2 regions of the Microbacterium sp. KU4F genome follow, and region 1 is predicted to be linked to the other one. Evidence: predicted binding sites of a transcription regulator. Region 1 holds the regulator's gene; the other holds the start of a gene.

Evidence for each region. Region 1 encodes HspR, which represses chaperone genes until heat shock. Its sites were predicted from a motif close to AAGTTGAGTCNNNNNGACTCAACTT; they were not measured.
Region 2: the regulator HspR is predicted to act here: its motif matches at 1,307-1,331, upstream of AC1VNH_RS08140 (Hsp20/alpha crystallin family protein).

The regions. Positions count from the first base shown of each region.
Region 1 is NZ_CP200324.1:2,252,642-2,256,044, forward strand. Features, by position in the region: gene AC1VNH_RS11500 (nucleotide exchange factor GrpE) at 1-380, shown strand, start outside; gene AC1VNH_RS11505 (DnaJ C-terminal domain-containing protein) at 390-1,382, shown strand; gene AC1VNH_RS11510 (heat shock protein transcriptional repressor HspR) at 1,462-1,905, shown strand; gene AC1VNH_RS11515 (GntR family transcriptional regulator) at 1,982-2,641, shown strand; gene AC1VNH_RS11520 (phosphoglycerate dehydrogenase) at 2,790-3,403, shown strand, end outside.
Region 2 is NZ_CP200324.1:1,601,223-1,604,625, reverse strand. Features, by position in the region: gene AC1VNH_RS08150 (hypothetical protein) at 1-141, opposite strand, end outside; gene AC1VNH_RS08145 (hypothetical protein) at 248-1,222, opposite strand; gene AC1VNH_RS08140 (Hsp20/alpha crystallin family protein) at 1,382-1,819, shown strand; gene AC1VNH_RS08135 (hypothetical protein) at 2,039-2,347, opposite strand; gene AC1VNH_RS08130 (helix-turn-helix transcriptional regulator) at 2,370-3,230, opposite strand; gene AC1VNH_RS08125 (class I SAM-dependent methyltransferase) at 3,229-3,403, shown strand, end outside.

The sequences.
Region 1 (3,403 bases):
AGGCCGAGTACGCCAACTACCGGCGTCGCACCGAGGAGCAGCGGGAGGTGGAGATCGAGCGCGCGAAGGGCTCGGTCGCCAAGAACCTGCTGCCCGTGCTCGACGACCTCGACCGTGCTGCCAAGCACGGCGACCTCGCCGAAGGCACCCCGTTCGCGGCGATCGCCGAGAAGCTGCGCGGCGTGGCCGAGCGCATGGGCCTGGTCACCTACGGTGCGGCCGGCGAGGCGTTCGACCCGCAGCAGCACGAGGCGATCTTCCAGCAGCCGACACCCGGCCAGACCGAGGCGACGATCCTCGAGGTGGTCGAGGTCGGTTACCGACTCGGCTCCGTCGAGCTGCGCCCCGCGAAGGTCGTGGTCGCCGTGCCGGCGGACTAGGAGGAGAACGTGGCCAGTCAAGACTGGTTCGACAAGGACTTCTACGCGGTGCTCGGCGTCGCGAAGGACGTCTCCGACGCCGACCTGAAGAAGACGTACCGCAAGCTAGCCCGCCAGTACCACCCGGATTCGAACCCCGGGGATGCGGCGGCCGAGGCGCGCTTCAAGGAGATCAGCGAGGCGTACTCGGTGCTCAGCGACAAGGAGCAGCGCGAGGAGTACGACCAGATGCGCGCCATGGGCTCGGGCGCTCGCTTCACGGCGGGCGGCGCGGGTGCGGGCGGCTTCGAGGACGTCTTCTCGCGATTCGGCCAGGGTCGCGGCGGCAGCCAGTTCGACGCGGGCGGCTTCGAGGACTTCTTCACGATGTTCGACCGCGGCGGATCGAGCTCGTTCGGGTCGGGCCGCTTCGGTCAGACCTCGGGCGGCTACCGCGGCTTCGGCGGACCGACCAAGGGTGCTGACGTCACCGCGCGGACGACGCTCGACTTCGCGACGGCCGTGGGCGGCGAGACGATCACGCTCCAGGGCGAGGACGGCAAGCCGTTCAAGGTGAAGATCCCCGCCGGCGTCGCCGACGGACAGAAGATCCGACTGCGCGGTCGCGGGCGTCCCTCGCCCGACGGCGGCGAGGCCGGCGACATCGTCGTGCAGGTCTCGGTGCGGCCGCATCCCGTCTTCACGCGCGACGGACTCAACCTGCGCCTGACGGTGCCGATCACCTTCACCGAGGCCGTGCTCGGTGCGACGATCGAGGTTCCCACCCTGGGTGGCGAGCCGGTGCGCCTGCGGGTTGCTCCGGGCACGCCGTCCGGCCGTGTCCTGCGGGTCAAGGGGCGCGGCGTCCACACCCAGAAGGGCACGGGAGATCTGCTCGCCGAGGTGCAGGTGGCGGTTCCGGCCCACCTCGACGACGCAGCCAAGGAGGCGCTCGAGCGCTTCCAGGAGCTCGAGCCCAAGGAGAACCCGCGCGCCGAGCTGATGGCCAAGGCGCGCAACTGACGAATGACCCGCGGGTGCGCATCCGTGTTCGGATGCGCACCCGCGGTGACGAGATGATCGGGGCAAGGAGGTGAGCGGGATGGACGAGAACGAGATCGACGATGAGGCGCCGGTGTTCGCGATCGCGACGGCCGCGGAACTCGCCGGCATGCACCCGCAGACACTGCGTCAGTACGACCGGCTGGGGCTGGTGGTACCCGGACGCACCAAGGGCGGCTCGCGCCGATACTCGGTGCGTCACATCGAACAGCTGCGCGAGGTGTCGCGGCTGTCGGCGGACGGCATGAGCCTGCCCGCCATCGCCCGCATCATCGAGCTCGAGAACCGGGTGCGCGAGCTTCACGGCCGTGTGCGCGACCTCGAGAACGCCATGCGCGCGGAGCTCGATCGCCGACCCGGAGCGCGCGTGTTCGCCGCCGGCCCTTCGGGCTCCGTCGTCCCGCTGCGCTCGGGCACACGCGTGCGTCGCGCCACCGAGATCGTGGTCTGGAGACCCCGGCGCGAGCTGCCGCCCGCGGACTGATTCCCCCGCGCGGCGATTTGACCCGTGGACGAGCGCGATGCAACGCTGACTGTTAACCGACGACAGTGAGGTGCTCGTGTCCGATCTCCGCCCCCTCGCGATGGGTGACCAGATAGCCCATCGTCTTCGCGTCGAGATCATCAAGGGGATCATCCCCGCCGATACGCACCTCGCCGAGGACGCCCTCGCGACGCGGTTCGACGTCAGCCGCGGCCCCGTGCGCGATGCCTTGCGGCACCTGGAGGCCGAGGGCCTGGTCGAGGACCGCCGCAAACGCATCTACACGCGCGCGGTCGGCATGACCGACATCGAAGAGCTGTACATGCTGCGCGAGGTGCTGGAGTCTCTCGCCATCCGGCTCGCCATCGCCAACGCCAGCTCCAAGGACTGGGACCGCGTGCAGGCGATCGTCGACGACATGGCCGCCGCCGCCGAGAGCAATGACGGCGAGCGTTTCGCGGATGCGGACATGCAGTTCCACACGAGCTTCTACGTCAACGCGCGCAACCGTCGGCTCATGGAGGCGTGGCGCCCGTACCAGCGCATCTTCGCCATCCTCTTCGAGCTGAGCGACACGAGCGACATCGCCTCGGCAACCGCCGATCATCAGGGCTTTCTCGATGTCATCCGTACCGGAGATGCCGACGCCGCCGTGAAGCGGCTGCACCTGCATCTGACGCTGGCCAAGGGCCACGTGCGCGACGCCCTGCGCAGCCTTCCCGACGCCGCGCACTGACGGCTACGTCGTCGATATCCGCGCCGCGGGTATTTGACACGGCCCATTTGCTGTCCTATGTTGACTGTTAACAGAAAACAGATCGTTCAACGGTGACCGGTCGCTCCGCCTGGAGCAGCCCTGACCCGTTTCGAGGAGGGGCTCCCAGATGGCAGGACACGATTCGATCGCACCGGTGGGTGCAGGTCGCACCGTCATCGTCGGACCGGTCCGTTACCCGGCCCTGTGCGCCTCCGGCCGCGCGCTGCTGCTCGAGCACGGCTTCACGCTCGTCGAGAACGAGTCCACCGTGCCGTGGACGGCCGAGGAGCTGCACGCACGCATCGCGGATGCGGATGCGGCCGTCGCCGGCGTGGAGGTCTACGACGCCGCGGCACTCGATCGCGCCGACCGGCTGCAGATCATCTCCCGCCTCGGGGTGGGCCTCGACAACATCGACCTCGAGGCCGCCCGCGCCCGTGACATCCGCGTCGTGAACGTGCCCGGCGGCAACGCCGCAGCGGTCGCCGAACTGGCGATCGGCTTCATGCTCGCCCTGCTGCGCCGCATCCCCGAGCTGGATGCGGCGACGAAGAACGGTCGATGGGATCGCTACGTCGGCCGCGAGCTGGCGGGCAAGAGCATCGGTCTCATCGGCTTCGGCGCCATCGCGCAGACCGTCGCCCGCCGCCTCGCCGGCTTCGACGTCGAGATCGTAGCGTTCGACCCGTTCGCCGACCGACAGGCGGCCGAGCGTCTCGGCGTGCGCCTCGTCGACCGCGT
Region 2 (3,403 bases), 650 kb from region 1:
CGTCCGCGTCGACGCGCCTTCCTGGGTGGGCGCTGCCAGGGGCGCACCGCCTTCGATGAGCTTCAGATCCTTGATGTGAATGCGGTACTGCTTGCCTATGCGGGTCGCTTGCAGACGTCCACTGCGGATGTATTCGCGCACGGTACGGGGCCGAGCTGTAGACGGGCAGCGACGTCGTCGACACTCAGAAGTTCTTCCACGGCTACATACTGCCATAAACGTAGGTAAATGTATGTAAGGGAACTCTTCACTCGCGTGAGAGAGTGACCAAGCCGCGGCGCGAGGTGGTCTTCTCGAGGCCTTCGGTCTCGGCGAGACGCAGCGTTCGCGCCGGCAGCGGCGGGAGTTCGGGTGCCAGGCCGTCCGCCTGCTTCGCTATGCCGACCAGCAGGGCCAGGTCGACCCCCGGCGCCGTGACCTCGAGCCGCGCGTAGTCGCTGCCGGTGCCCCATCGCAGCCGCTCGATCTGGCTCAGGCGGAGCGCGTGCGTCGTCTCGCCGGCGGTGATCCAGACCCGGTCGCGCGAGACGCGTACGGTCGCATCGACAGAGCGCCTGCGCAGGAGCGCGGTGACGACGAGATAGGCCGGGAGGGCGAACAGCACCCCGAGCGCGAGGATCAGCAGGCGGGGGCCGAGCCGCTCGACGATGTCGCCGAAGATGATCAGTGCCGTCGCGACGATCGCTCCCGTCACGAGGATGGTGGCGACCATCCACGCGGTGAGTTCCCGCATCCGCATCGGGATCGCACGGAAGCGCACGATGACCGCATCGCCGTCGTTCTCCCATGCGAGTGGCACGCGGGGCCGCGCCCGGGCCTTTCCCGTGAGGAGCGAGGTGATGCGGCTGATGAGCGTGATCCAGACCCAGCCGGCCGCCGGCGGCAACGCGAAGAGGACGCCCGTGTAGACGGCGCGCGGTGTGCCCGGTGCCAGCAACTGCGGCACGAGTTCGATCGCGGCGAAGAGGGCCGGAGCGAGAGCGACCGCCATCACGAGATGCGCGATCGTGCCGGCGGGATGCGGCATGCGCACCGTGAGGTTCACGAACCAGATCCCGCACAGTGCGCCCGCCACGACCGACATCAGGTACGAGAAGAAGCCACCGTCGGTGAGGTACCCGGGGAGGGCCGCCAGCGCGCACGCGGCCGCCCAGATCAGCGGATTGAGGGCGATCCTCCGCAGCAGAGGCGGTCGTTTCGCCGCCTCGGCGGAGTCGTTCACGCGCCGATTCTATGAGGCCGCCGACGACGCTCCAGGAGTGGCTGTGAGAACTGGCACTCTCGGCATGAGAGTGCTAATCTGTGATTGTTGAGTCAAGAGGGCTCAACTTAGGGACTACGGGTCGGATCCGCATCCGATCCCGCTCGAGAGGAGACGACTATGGCTGCATACGACTCGCTCCGTGACCTGGAGCGCATGGCGAACACGTTCTTCGACACCGCACGGCGCGGCCCTCGGCAGATGCCGATGGACCTCTACCGCGACGGCGACCACTACGTCCTCACCGCCGACCTGCCCGGCATCGACCCCGGCTCGGTCGACGTCGACATCGACGGCCAGCTGCTCACCATCCGTGCTGAGCGCACGCTCTCGGCCGGCGACGGGGTCACCTGGATCACGCGCGAGCGGACGTCGGGCACCTTCCTGCGCCAGCTGAGCCTCGGGCAGGGACTCGACACCGAGAAGATCTCGGCGAGCTACCGCAACGGCGTGCTGAGCGTCACGATCCCCGTCAGCGAGAAGGCCAAGCCGCGCAAGGTCGAGATCACCACGGGTGACGACGCCCCGGCGCTGCAGGTCTCGGAGTCGCAGAGCTGACGCATCGCGGACAGCAGTAAGGGCCGGTCGGAGAGGCTTCCGACCGGCCCTTGTCCCTTTGCACCAAGAGTGTCCTGCAATCACATGTCGGTAGCTGCCACAGCAAAACAACTACCGTGCGAGCACTCTATAACGGTGAGATAACGGAGGGGAAGAGGTTTCCGTTACCTTTTCGTGATTCTTTGCTGACGCATCGATGACACCCAGGCGACGGCCGGGTCAGCGCTCGCGGACGGGGGTGATCAGCACCCCGCCGAAGCGCGCCTCGGAGTACTCCCACTCGCGTCCGTCGACCCACACCCGTGCCGAGGCGCACGGGAGGGACTCGTGTTCGCCGTCCGGCCAGTGCAAGACGAACCCGCCGCCGAAGGAGGCGTTCGATCCGGTGACGCGGGCGCCGTCCGCATCCACCGCGCGCGCTTCGCACTCGTCGCAGAGATACGCGGGATACCGGTCGGACTGCGCGACCTGGGCGCCGCAGTTGGGGCACGGTTGCGTGCCGCGGGAACCGGGGAGGAACGCACTCATGGCACGAGTGTAGGTCGGGTGCTCATGCCGCCGGTGGGAGCCAGATCGTGAGCCGCACGGCGTCGTCCGGCAGGTGGAGGATCTCGTAGCTCCGCTCGACGACGACACCGTCGAGTCCGCGGATGCGGGTGGTCGCCCCCCGACGCCGCTCCACGATGTGCCCGCTCCACCACGCCGCGAACTGCGCGCTCTGGGCCCCGAGCGCGCGTACGAGATCGCCCAGCCGAGGGTCGTCGAGGCGGTCGACGTTCGCCGCCCGCAGGTGGGCGACGGCGCCGCGGGCGAGCTCCTCCCAGTCGAGGAACGTCTCGCGGGCGCGCGGGTCGGTGAGCAGGTAACGGCAGGTGTTGCGCTGCTCCGGCGGAAGCTCGGCGAGTCCGGCGTACAGCGACATGCCCTCCTCGTTCGCTGCGACGATCGTGCTGAACCTGTCGAGCACGTACGCGGGCTGCGGGCCGACCGCTGCGACGAGAGCCGACATCCGCGGGACGAGATCCGCGTCGGAAGTCGGCTCCGCCGGAGCGGCGCCGGTATCGCGAAGCCGCACGAGGTGTCGCGCCGCATCCGGCGACAACGCGAGCGCGCGGGCGAGGGCGGTGATCACGGCGTCGCTCGGGTGGGACTCCCGTCCCTGCTCCAGACGGATGTAGTAGTCGACGCTGATCCCGGCGCGGGTCGCCACCTCTTCCCGGCGTAAGCCCGGAGTCCGCCGGGCGCCGGGGGCGTCGTGGCCGGGCGCGAGCTCCCTGTCCTGACGGCGAGCGCGGAGGAAGTCGCCGAGTTCGTTCGAGATGACCGGCTCCTCTCGGCTGGGTGGGTGGATCGCTCCTATGAACAGTACGGTCTTCCGCGGCAGCGCCTCGAAGCCGGAACGTGGAGGCATGTCCACGTACACGCACGGTCACCACGAATCCGTCCTGCGATCGCACCGCTGGCGCACCGCCGAGAACTCCGCCGCCTACCTCCTGCCGTTCCTCGGCCATGACGACCGGCTGCTGGATGTGGGGGCGGGGCCCGGCACGATCACGGTCGACCTCGCGGAGCGCGTGGCTCACG